DNA from 4 places in the Erwinia sp. genome. Region 1 is predicted to be linked to each of the others. Evidence: predicted binding sites of a transcription regulator. Region 1 holds the regulator's gene; each other region holds the start of a gene.

The links. The regulator CRP, encoded in region 1, controls carbon source genes, mostly activating them, when cyclic AMP is high. The targets are predictions, from matches to a motif close to ATGTGANNNNNNTCACAT.
Region 2: a site for CRP is predicted at 1,370-1,387, ahead of msrB (peptide-methionine (R)-S-oxide reductase MsrB). Genes of this name have one in related genera too.
Region 3: a site for CRP is predicted at 1,128-1,145, ahead of RTK32_RS10315 (PTS mannitol transporter subunit IICBA). Genes of this name have one in related genera too.
Region 4: a site for CRP is predicted at 2,003-2,020, ahead of RTK32_RS18065 (arabinose ABC transporter substrate-binding protein). Genes of this name have one in related genera too.

The regions. Positions count from the first base shown of each region.
Region 1 is NZ_DALZCD010000191.1:5,291-8,292, forward strand. Features, by position in the region: gene RTK32_RS14970 (YccS/YhfK family putative transporter) at 1-1,679, opposite strand, end outside; gene crp (cAMP-activated global transcriptional regulator CRP) at 1,736-2,368, opposite strand; gene RTK32_RS14980 (OsmC family protein) at 2,673-3,002, shown strand, end outside.
Region 2 is NZ_DALZCD010000032.1:17,593-20,594, forward strand. Features, by position in the region: gene RTK32_RS04270 (D-hexose-6-phosphate mutarotase) at 1-102, opposite strand, end outside; gene gapA (glyceraldehyde-3-phosphate dehydrogenase) at 170-1,165, opposite strand; gene msrB (peptide-methionine (R)-S-oxide reductase MsrB) at 1,502-1,906, shown strand; gene RTK32_RS04285 (YeaC family protein) at 1,912-2,187, shown strand; gene RTK32_RS04290 (hypothetical protein) at 2,272-3,002, opposite strand, start outside.
Region 3 is NZ_DALZCD010000104.1:8,601-11,602, reverse strand. Features, by position in the region: gene RTK32_RS10315 (PTS mannitol transporter subunit IICBA) at 1-963, opposite strand, end outside; gene RTK32_RS10310 (DUF3053 domain-containing protein) at 1,360-2,070, opposite strand; gene RTK32_RS10305 (HTH-type transcriptional regulator) at 2,651-2,944, shown strand.
Region 4 is NZ_DALZCD010000276.1:2,264-5,265, reverse strand. Features, by position in the region: partial or broken gene RTK32_RS18070 (ATP-binding cassette domain-containing protein) at 1-750, opposite strand, end outside; gene RTK32_RS18065 (arabinose ABC transporter substrate-binding protein) at 797-1,780, opposite strand; gene RTK32_RS18060 (ribulokinase) at 2,134-3,002, shown strand, end outside.

The sequences.
Region 1 (3,002 bases):
TTTAGCGAGTTAAAGAGTGCATTATGCGCCTGGTTAACACGCATACGCTGCCAGGCGAGCTTCTGCGGGCTCTCTTCGTCGCCCAACAATTTTTGTAACGCTTCCTGATAGGTTTCCAGCGCGTCGTGCGCGTTCTGGCGTAGCAGGCCACTTTGCCACTGCGGCCACAGCCAGATCATGCCGCCAAAGGCAATCAGGCAGCCCATTAGCGTGTCCAACAGGCGCGGCAGCAGGAAGTCGGCACCGTTCAACGACAGCAGCTGAAGCGTGTAAACCGCCGTTACGGTAAAACCTATTGTCGCCAGCCCGTAGTATTTGCGGATAACCAGATAGCCCGCCAGCGTCAGCGTCAGCATAATCAGCAGGACGGCCGATTCCGGTACCTGAAAGCGCAGCGTTAGCGCGGCCACAATCAGCCCGCCCAGCGTGCCTAACGCACGGTGCTGAATGCGCACCCTTGTCGCGCTGTAGCCGTTCTGGCTAACAAACATTATCGTCATCAGCAGCCAGTAAGGTTTAGGCAGATTAAAGAACAGCGCCAGCGTGCTGGCAAAAGCCAGCATGACCGCAAATCTGGCGGCGGTACGTAACGCGGCCGATTTCAGCGACAGATAGCTTCGTATAGCGGAGAGCAGCGGCAGCCGCTTCTGGCGGTCCGCCATTAAATCCCGCTGATAAAGCGGGCGTTGTGTCCGTAATACGCGGGCGATGCGGCTGAAGTGCCAGGCGCAAAAGTTGCCGACCGGATTGGCAGGATGCTGCCGGGCGATTTTCTCCAGCGCCTGCAGCGGCTTATCCATGCTGAACCGGGCCGGCAGACGATGATAAAGAATATCGTCCGCCAGTTCGCGCAGTCTGGCGGCGATGGTCTGCGCGTTCCAGCGGATCACCGCCTCGGCACGGCTCTGCGCTACCAGCTTTTGCACTTCTTCCGGCTGGTGCAGGCTGACAGCAATGTGCTCCTGCAAATCCAGCGCAACCTGAAAAGCGCGGATCAGCCGCTTGTGGTGGTTATCGTTGCTGGCGGCCAGCATGTGCATTTGCTGATAGCAGGTATTAATCAGATCGACCGCTTTTTGCTGGCGCGCCAGCAGCGGCGGCAGCGTTTTCTCCGCATCCGCAAGCTGGGTCAGCAGGCTATATTTCGCTTCGCAGTAGTCGGCCAGCTCGCGATAAAGCAGGCTGAGCGTTTCCCGCATCGGCTGCTCTTTCCATAGCCAGAACCAAAACCAGTTAAAAAGGCCATACCAAACCGTGCCCAGAATATAGAGTGAAGGGGGCTGCCAGATAGGCATACGGCCCGCGAGGCTCAGGGTAAAGATACCGGCGATCAGCGCGCCGGGCAGCAGTCTGCCGTGCAGCGGGCTGATTTCACCGGTCACGCCCAGCAGCATAGCCATTGAAAACAGGATGGCGGGCAGGGGGACCGCTAAGTTGCCCAGGTACTGCAACAGAAAGCTGCTGAAGGCAAAAAGGCCGCCGCCGATCAGCAGACGCTTAAAGAAGCGTTTATGCGGCGTGTCCAGCCCGGCGATATTGCAGCAGGCGGGCACCATCGAGAACAGGAGGCCGTTTTGCAGATTGCCCAGCAGCCAGCCGACGGCAACGGGCAGGCAAAGCACCAGCGTCTGCCGCAGGGCATAGTTAACTTCGGGATGGTAGATGAGTCGGCGCCACATTGCTCTGTATCCGCTGAAAGGCGCAATGCATGCATTGCGCCATACAATCAGCGTAGCTAGCGTGTGCCGTAGACCACGATGGTTTTACCGTGCGCGGAGATCAGGTTCTGATCTTCCAGCATCTTCAGGATGCGGCCGACGGTTTCGCGCGAGCAGCCGACGATTTGGCCAATTTCCTGGCGGGTGATTTTAATCTGCATTCCATCCGGGTGAGTCATGGCATCCGGCTGCTTAGCCAGATTCAACAGCGTTTGCGCGATGCGACCTGTCACATCGAGGAAAGCTAAATTGCCCACTTTCTCAGAGGTCACCTGAAGACGACGTGCCATCTGTGAAGAGAGGCGCATCAGGATCTCCGGGTTAACCTGGATCAGCTGACGAAACTTCTTATAGGAGATTTCTGCCACTTCGCAGGCTGTTTTCGCCCGCACCCAGGCGCTGCGCTCCTGACCTTCTTCAAACAGGCCAAGTTCACCGATAAAATCGCCCTGGTTAAGGTAAGAAAGGATCATCTCCTTGCCTTCTTCATCCTTGATGAGCACCGCTACCGCGCCTTTGACGATGTAGTAAAGGGTTTCTGCTTTCTCACCCTGGTGGATCAGCGTGCTTTTGGATGGATACTTATGAATATGGCAATGTGACAGGAACCATTCAAGTGTCGGGTCTGTTTGCGGTTTGCCGAGAACCATTCGCTGTTATCCTCTGTTGTTATCGTGCCTAAATACAGGGGCAGAGTTCCCTGACAGGCGTTGAAATAGTCAAGCGCTTCCCATGCAGGAAAGTTATTCGGCTCTCTGTTGAGTGCCGGGCTCGTTATGTCGTCCCGTTTCGTCTGGTCTGTAGAGTACTGACGAAATACAGCCTTGTTTGTAGCACAGCTTTGCATGGGTGTCTTCTGTTGTCTCGCTTCAGCATAGCGCTAAATCTGCCGCTATGCTGTTTAGTGACCTTAAACCGACCGCGGCTTAACTGAATGAATTAGAGGAGTTTGTTATGCAGGCGAGCATAAAATGGGTGGAAGGGCTGACCTTTTTGGGAGGATCCTCATCGGGTCATCAGGTCGTGATGGACGGTAACGCGGGCGATAAAGCCCCCAGCCCGATGGAAATGCTGCTGATGGCGGCGGGCGGCTGCAGCGCGGCCGAAGTGGTGGCCATTCTGCAAAAAGGACGGTTTACCGTGGAGAACTGTGAGGTAAAGCTAACGTCAGCCCGGCGTGAGAAGCCGCCGCAGTTGTTTACCCATATCAACCTGCATTTTATCGTCAGCGGTAGCGGGCTGACGGACAAGGCGCTGGCGCGCGCGGTCAGTCTGGCGGTCGAA
Region 2 (3,002 bases), on a different contig from region 1:
GGGATGCACAATGACGACTACAGGCAGTTCGCCCATTAAGCGCAGGGAAATATAGGGCGTGATTTGGTCGGCAACGGGCAGCGAAAAAAGTTTTTCGTTCATCGAAGCTCCTGTTATTTAGCGAAAAAAAAGGGCGACCGCAGTCGCCCTCAGGATTAGCTTATCGCGATTATTTTGCGATATGCGCGATCAGATCCAGCACCTTGTTAGAGTAACCGGTTTCGTTATCGTACCAGGAAACCAGCTTAACAAAGGTGTCGCTCAGCGCGATACCGGCCTTGGCGTCGAATACGGAAGTCAGGGTTTCGCCGTTGAAATCGGTAGAAACCACTTCGTCTTCGGTGTAGCCCAGGATACCTTTCAGTTCGCCTTCAGCAGCGGCCTTAATGGCTTCACAAATTTCTTTGTAAGAAGCAGGCTTGGCCAGACGCGCGGTCAGGTCAACTACGGAAACGTTAGGCGTTGGTACGCGGAATGCCATACCGGTCAGTTTACCGTTCAGCTCAGGGATCACTTTACCTACCGCTTTAGCTGCGCCGGTAGAAGAAGGGATGATGTTCTGAGAAGCGCCACGGCCGCCGCGCCAGTCTTTGTGAGACGGGCCATCAACGGTTTTCTGCGTGGCGGTGGTGGCATGAACGGTGGTCATCAGTGCTTCAACGATACCAAACTTGTCGTTGATGACTTTAGCCAGTGGTGCCAGGCAGTTAGTGGTACAGGAGGCGTTAGAAACAATTTCCTGGCCAGCATAAGCCTTGTGGTTAACGCCCATAACGAACATTGGGGTGTCATCTTTTGACGGACCCGTCAGAACCACTTTCTTCGCGCCAGCCTGGAGGTGTTTACGAGCGGTTTCGTCGGTCAGGAAGATACCTGTTGCTTCGGCAACCACGTCAACGCCGACTTCGTCCCACTTCAGGTTAGCTGGATCTCTTTCAGCGGTAACACGGATGGTTTTGCCGTTAACAACCAGATGGCCATCTTTAACTTCTACCGTGCCGTCGAAACGACCGTGCGTAGAGTCATACTTCAGCATGTAAGCCATGTACTCGGCGTCCAGCAGATCGTTGATTGCAACGATTTCTACGTCAGAACGCTGCTGAGCAGCACGGAAAACGATGCGACCGATGCGGCCAAAACCGTTGATACCTACTTTGATAGTCATATATTCCACCAGCTGTTGTTAGTGAATAAAAGGTTGGCTGTAAAATTACAAAAACCTTATCAGGCGTCAAGCGGAATCGCTTCAATAGTTGCGACAAATCAAACCCTGGAGCAGGAATAATCGCCTGAAAACGCCTTCCGCGACGAGCGTCTTACCTTTAGTTTGGGGCATTCAGCCCGAATATAAAGGGGTGGGTATGGTAAAGGGTGATCCAGGTCACATTTTCAATGCCCGCTCACTTTCGGACTCCGCCTGAGCATGAAAAATCCCCTGGCGTTGTTATGTATTTGTTAGAATGTTATGAATCTTCAGACCACTTTGCCAGAGATATTGACTATGGCCGAACGCCCACTTAAGCCCGAAACAGATCTAAACGAGATGCAGCGCTACGTGACTCAACAGCGGGGTACAGAGCCGCCGTACTCCGGCAAACTGCTGCATAACAAGAGTGAGGGCATTTATCACTGCCTCGTTTGCAATTCGCCACTGTTCCTGTCCGGCACGAAATATGATTCCGGCTGCGGCTGGCCCAGCTTTTATCAGCCATACGGCGACGAGGCTATCCGTTATCTGGAAGATGACACTCACGGCATGCAGCGCATTGAAATTCGCTGCGGCACCTGTGATGCCCATCTGGGGCACGTCTTTCCCGATGGCCCGCAGCCCACAGGCGAGCGCTACTGTGTCAACTCTGCCTCATTAAGCTTCACCGATGAGGAAGGCACTCAGATTAAAGGATAGACGCTATGGAGCTTGATGAGATTATTGCCGCAATGACCCCGGAAGTTTATCAGCGACTGGCCACAGCGGTAGAAACCGGGAAATGGGCCGATGGCGTAGCCCTGACGCCGGAGCAAAAAGAAAATAGCCTGCAGCTGGTGATGTTATGGCAGGCGCGTCATAACGATGAACCGCAGCATATGAGCGTAGGCAAGGGCGGCGAAATGGTGACGAAAAGCAAAAAGCAGCTGAAAGAAGAATTTGGCATTGACGATGACATTACGCCCATTCGGCTGCATTAAGACCTGAACGTTATGATGGATCCGGCTACCTTGAAGGTAGCCGGATCGCGGCAGGTGACAGAAGGCTCTCCGCTTATCCGGGCATTAACGGATAAAAGAGGCGCGAGACGTGAAGCCCGCAGGCACCGTCTCGCTGACGCCGTCATAACAAAAGTCGACCTTTTCAAGACGTTGGCTTAACAAAATCTGGTTCTGTTGAGTAAAGCTAATAATGGCTAAAGCCATACTCGCCTTCTGTGTAAGCTGGCTGCTGCGGTACAACGTGAAGTTTTTCAGGCGATAACGGGCGTTCTTTTTCAGCGTAGCGAGTTCCTGTCTCATTTTAGCTTTAGCCAGTTTGTCGGGCTGGTTGGCAAGACGTTTCTCCTGTTCTTCAAGGCTTGTACGTTGCTGCCTGTCACTTTCAATGAGTTCATAATTCGCGAAGACATGGATGGAGACATCTTTACCCATGCTCCCCCTCTCCTGTTGCTGCAGAGAATGCACTATTTCTTTCAGGTCCTGGCGGAGAAGAGAGAAATGCTCTCTGGTACCGGCCAATGCTTTAAGCGTCATTTTATTATTTTTATTGGCTGAATGGATCACGGGCAGGTTAGCCACCTCCTGCAGGCCTGATTGCTTAATTAGCGTATCCGGCAAAGCATTCGCTACAATAGAGTGTTCGGGGGTCACCTTTTTCCCGTCATCCGTAAATAAGGTAACCTCAGTTTTTTCTTTATGAAATAGTGATGGCGAACTAAGAGTAGTGGCGTTTTTATCCTGTTGTAAGGGAAGGGGAAAACAGAGCACAGGATCGCTGACGTATACAGGGATCG
Region 3 (3,002 bases), on a different contig from region 1:
CACGATAGCGGCAATATTAGCGAAGTACGCGCCTTTTGGCGTCATTGCCAGTACGGCCAGGATAGACCCCGGAGAAGCCGGAGAAACCAGGCCGCCATTTAATACCGTCAGCGTGAAGACACCGGTCATACCGCCCAGGATCACGGCGATAATCAGGCGCGGATTCATCAGCACGTAAGGGAAGTAGATCTCGTGGATACCGCCCAGGAAGTGAATAATAGCTGCGCCGCCAGCGGACTGTTTGGCATTGCCGCGGCCAAAGAACATATAGGCCATCAGCACGCCCATACCCGGGCCGGGATTCGCTTCAATCAGGAAGAAAATAGACTTGCCGGCTTCGCTGGCCTGCTGAATACCCAGCGGTGAAAAAATACCGTGGTTGATAGCATTGTTCAGGAACAGGATTTTTGCCGGTTCGACGAAAACAGAGGTCAACGGCAGCAGGTTGTTCTGCACCATCAGATTCACGCCAGCGGCGAGAATATGCGACAGCCCTTCCACCAGTGGCCCGATAGCCAGGAACGCCAGAATGGCCAGCAGCATCCCGATAATACCGGCAGAGAAGTTGTTGACCAGCATCTCAAAGCCGCTCTTGATTTTGCCGTCAACGACGCGGTCAAACTTCTTGATCGCCCAGCCGCCCAGCGGGCCGGCAATCATCGAGCCGAGAAACATAGGCATATCCGCGCCGACAATCACGCCCATGGTGGTGATAGCACCGACCACGCCGCCGCGATCGCCGCCCACCAGACGTCCGCCGGTGTAGCCAATCAGTAATGGCAGCAGATAGGTGATCATTGGGCCAACCAGTTTGGCCATGGTTGCGTTTGGCAGCCAGCCGGTTGGAATAAACAGCGCCGTGATAATACCCCAGGCGATAAAGGCCCCGATGTTTGGCATTACCATGTTGCTCAGAAAGCGACCAAAGTTCTGCACTTTAATCTTGATATCTGATGAGGACATACAAGCACACCCCTTATTGGTACGCGCCGACAAGAGAGCGCGCTGATTTTTGTTTAAAACGTAGCCCTGTGCAGGCGGACTCTAGCACGCGTTGATGACGCTGCGTACTCACCCGCTAAAGTGTGATCTGTGTCACTCAATGGTGCGGTAGGTGCGGGGTTAATACGTGATATTGATCACATAAAGGACGAAAAACAGGCGGATCCTGGTCAGTAAACGGGCCTGCGGAGCGGCGTTATGTGATTGATATCACGCTTTCTTTCGCGGACTTTATGCCTGATACGTGATGAAAATCACAATTTATTTGCAGGGTAAGGTGTGATGACGCTATTGGCTAAGGAAAAGAGGCCTGGATAAGAAGCGGGCCGCCCACCGGGCGCGACCCGCAGCAAAAACTTACTGACCCTGAAGCGTGTTTTGCGCCTGGCCAAGCGCATGGGCGTTAGCAGAAATATTGCTCATGAGCGTGTTGTACTGAGTCGCCTGTTGCTGGCTGGGAAACTGGATGGTCTGACCGTTGAAGCTTACCTGTGAACCCTGCTGCTGCAGGAAATCACCTGTTTGCACGGCATCCTGGCTCAGCTTCTGCAGCGCAGGCAGCAGCGGCAGCAGTGAATCAGCAGGCTGCGTAACCACTTTGCTGTAGAGAGCGTCGTAAACTGTTTTCAGGTCCGCAGGCTGTTTCAGTCCGGCTTTGCTGCTGTCGGCCTGCGTTTTCGCCGTCTGGATCTGCTGCGCCAGCACGTCCAGCGACCCGCTGGCCTGACGCAAAGAATCGCGATGGGTCAGGTAGTCCTGTGGCGTGCGAATAGCCGACAACTCATCCACTACCGGCTTCAGGCCACTATCCACAGCGCGGTTAACCTGCTGAGAAAATCCGTAAATAATCGCGTAGTCGCTGGCATAATTGCCGATACGCTGTTTCTGGTCTTCACTGAGGGCGGGCAGATGTTCGCCGCTGCGCATCGCCGTATTTTGCAGAAAATCGATAAAGGCTTTGCGCTGATCCGCTTCTTTATCACCACAACCCGTTAGCTGAAACACCAGCATCAGCGCCATAAAAGGCACCAGCAGACGCATCCAGCCGCGAATGGTTCCTGTCATCATCGGAAGTAACTCCTGTAATAGAAATGCTACAAGCAAAAGGCGACCTGTGTCGCCTCTGAAGAATAGTTCAACTCGACGGGCGAGGATACGGGAATCGATGGCTCAAACATGAAGAAAACTTATTTTTCTGCGTCAGGGCGGTTTCCGATACCTGCAGAGCATTCAGAACGACAGCGTGTTGCCCGCGCTTCCTTTGTATTTCCTGACCCGGCGCGGCATCCTGTCATCCGCCCGCGATAAAACGGGTAGCTTATGTTAAAAAAACGCGGGTTCTGTCCATAACCGTTTCAGGAAATTAAGCGTAACGCGAGGCTTTTTGCTGTAATCGTTACCACTTCAGGCCCTCTATGGCGCGGCCTGAAGCCGGTCGGGCCCTTGTAAAGATTTTTGGCGTGCAGGTTTAAAAAATAGTCAAAAAATTGAGCGCAAAACTTTGCGTTTGCGCCCATACTAAAATTCCTGGCGTTAACCTGCGCTGTCTCATTGAGCACCTCAGGCTGTTGTTCGCCAGTATTCGGGATCCGGGCCTCGGATCCTCCCTCTGGTTGTTCACATTCGTGATTTTTATGAGGAGTGCTCTATGGAAGTTAAAGACCCTATGGGTGAGTTGTTGTCCAGCCTTGAGCACATTGTGCTTACGCGTGAAATTATCCAGGCCGCTCCCGCATTAAAGGGTGAAGTGTCGATGCCCGAGCCAAAGCGTATACGGGAAATTACCGGTATGGAAGTGGATGAGTTTGCCCTGGCAATGGGCGTTAGTGTTTCCTCGGTTAAGAGCTGGGAAGCGAAGCGCAGTAAACCTTCGCGCAGTGCTCAAAAATTAATGCTGTTGATCCAATCAAATCCTTGTCTCAGCCGTGAGCTGCTGGGATAGTAAAAAGCAGGCAGGACAGCAGCATGCTGTACCCGTTGTTGAAAAACCCGCCCTCTGG
Region 4 (3,002 bases), on a different contig from region 1:
GCCATAAATATCCCCAATCTCGCGACCGACCATGGCCTGCACCAGCTCATCGTGGCTGGTAGCAGCGACATCCTGAAAAGTACGTACATAGCGCCCGTCTTTAAAGACGGTAATCGCGTCGCTGAGCGCAAAAATCTCTTCCATACGGTGCGACACATAAAGCACGACTTTGCCCTCGTCGCGCAGCTGCCGGATCACCCGGAACAGATGCTCGATTTCACGGGCGGAGAGCGAACTGGTTGGCTCGTCAAAGGCGATGACTTTGGCGTTTCTCGCCAGCGCCTTGGCAATTTCCACCATCTGCCACTGGCCAAGCGACAGCGATTTCAGCGGCGTATCAGGATCGATATCCATCCCTAAATTTTTAAGCTGCAGTCCGGCTTCGTAACGCAGCAGCGAACGATTAACAAAGCCCGCGCGATGCGGCAGCTGACCAAGATAGATGTTCTCCGCCACCGACATTTCCGGCACCAGATGCAGTTCCTGATAGATAATTGCCACGCCTGCGTTAAGCGCGTCGAGCGTATTGGTAAAATTGACCGGCTGGCCTTTCAGGCGGATTTCGCCACTGGTTGGCTGATAGCTGCCGCTCAGGATTTTCAGCAGCGTCGATTTGCCCGCGCCGTTTTCACCCATCAGGGCGTGCACCTGGCCTGCCGCACAGTCGAAACTGATATCCGTCAGCGCTTTGACGCCCGGAAAGGTTTTGCCAATATTGTGAAAGCTCAGATACGGGGATGGCATGGTCATTCCTCGCTATAAGGGTTCCGGGGGCCGCTATGCGGCCCCCGTCCGATTACATCAGGCCTTTTTTAGCCAGTTCGGTTTTAAAGTTTTCACGGGTAATCAGCACCACGTCGGTGACTTCGGTAAACTTCGGCGGCTCGGCGTCTTTCGTTACCCAATCATGAAGCATCTGGATACTTTTATAGCCGTGTACGTCCGGGCTTGGCAGCAGCGAACCGAAGAAGCCGGTCGCCTTACCTTTGGAGAGTTCGCTTATCGCGTCCACGCCGTTAATGCCGATACCGATCACATCCGGTGCTTTAAAGCCCTGGCCTTCGGTAGCGCGCACGCCGCCCAGCACGGTGTTATCGTTCATGCCGACAATCAACCAGTGTTTCACTTCCGGGTGCTGCACCAGCAGCGAGTTACCGGCGTCAAAAGCGCCAGGGATATCGTTGGACTTGGTAGGAACTTTATAAATCTGCGCGACCGGGAAACCTTCCGCCTTCAGGGCATCCAGCGACCCGCTGGTGCGGCGACGCGCCGTGTCCAGCTCGTCTGCCGTAATCGCCATTACGCCTGTTTCTTTTGCGTCCCAGCCGCGTTTTTTCATCTCTTTATAGAGTTCCTGGCCCTGACGTTCGCCGATTTTGGTCGCGGCCATCATCACCAGCGGCACCGTATCCATCGGCTTGCCTTTTGCCGTGACGAACTGATCGTCCACGGCGATGACTTTTAAATCGTAACTGCGCGCCTTCGCCACAATGGCGGAGCCAAGTTTGGGATCCGGCGTACAGATAACGAAGCCTTTCGCACCGCTTGCGGCCAGGCTGTCGATAGCGTTAAGGGTTTTTTCCCCGTCGGGCACGGCGATTTTAATGACTTCAAAGCCCAGATCTTTGCCCGCCTTGTCGGCGAACTTCCATTCGGTCTGAAACCAGGGCTCTTCCGGCTGTTTAACTAAAAATCCCAGTTTCATGGTGTCAGCGATAGCTGAATGTGACATAACGGCGGCGAGGCCAGCGATGGCTAACGCCTGAGTAAATTTGTGCATGAGGCTCTCCGGCTCAGTGCCCGCTTTTGGCGGTTTAATGTAAACGGTATCAATTCAGTCCTGGAACGTTGAAACGCCAGCGTATTCGGCATTACCGCATAAAACACACGCCGATAAGCGCTAGTTGTAATGGTAAAGATGCCTGGAAAGGGAGAGCGCTATCACACCCTGAGCTTTTAGCTGATTGATCCATATATTTAGCAAAATTAACGCAAACCAAAGATTTGAAGTGGGTCACAAAACGCTGCGCGACGACAGAAAAGTGCATATTTGCAGCGGCCCTCAGCCTATCCGCCTGCCGCGCGATTTCTTAGGGTAGTCATATCGTATTCATTGACCGCCCGGAGAGAAAAATGCAGTTGGACGCCATTACAATCGGTCTGGACTTTGGTAGTGATTCCGTACGCGCGCTGGCAGTAGAGTGTGTAAGCGGTAAAGAGCTGCAAACCGGAGTCGTCGCCTATCCGCGCTGGCAGGCAGGTCTTTACAGTCAGAGCCGCATCAATCAGTTTCGTCACCATCCGCAGGACTATATTGATGCCTTTGAACAGGCCATTCGTGACGTTGTCACTAAGTTAACCCCTGACCAGCGCCAGAATATTGTCGGCATCGGCGTTGATTCCACCGGCTCCACCCCGGCCCCCATCGATCGCGATGGCAACGTGCTGGCACTCCGCCCCGAGTTTGCCGAAAACCCTAACGCTATGTTTGTGTTGTGGAAAGACCACACGGCCATTAAGGAAGCGGAAGAAATTACCGCGCTGTGCCACAGTGGACAGTTCGAAGACTACGCGCGCTTTATTGGCGGCACCTACTCTTCGGAGTGGTTCTGGGCAAAAATCCTGCACGTCAGCCGGGAAGACAAAGCGGTGCGCGAAGCGGCGGTAGCCTGGGTGGAACTGTGCGACTGGGTACCGGCCCTGCTCAGCGGCACGAGCGCGCCGGAGGCCATCCGCCGTGGGCGCTGCGCCGCCGGTCACAAATCGCTGTGGCATCCTGCCTGGGGCGGGTTACCGGGCGCGGACTTCTTTAATGCGCTCGATCCCCTGCTGACGGAGCATCTGGATACTCCGATGTTTAGCGAAACCTGGACCGCTGAAGTACCCGTGGGTCAGATTACGGCGGAATGGGCAACGCGGCTTGGTGTGCCGGCTGGCGTCATGATTTCTGGCGGCGAGTTCGACTGTCATATGGGTGCCGTCGGCGCGGGCGCCACGCCTTA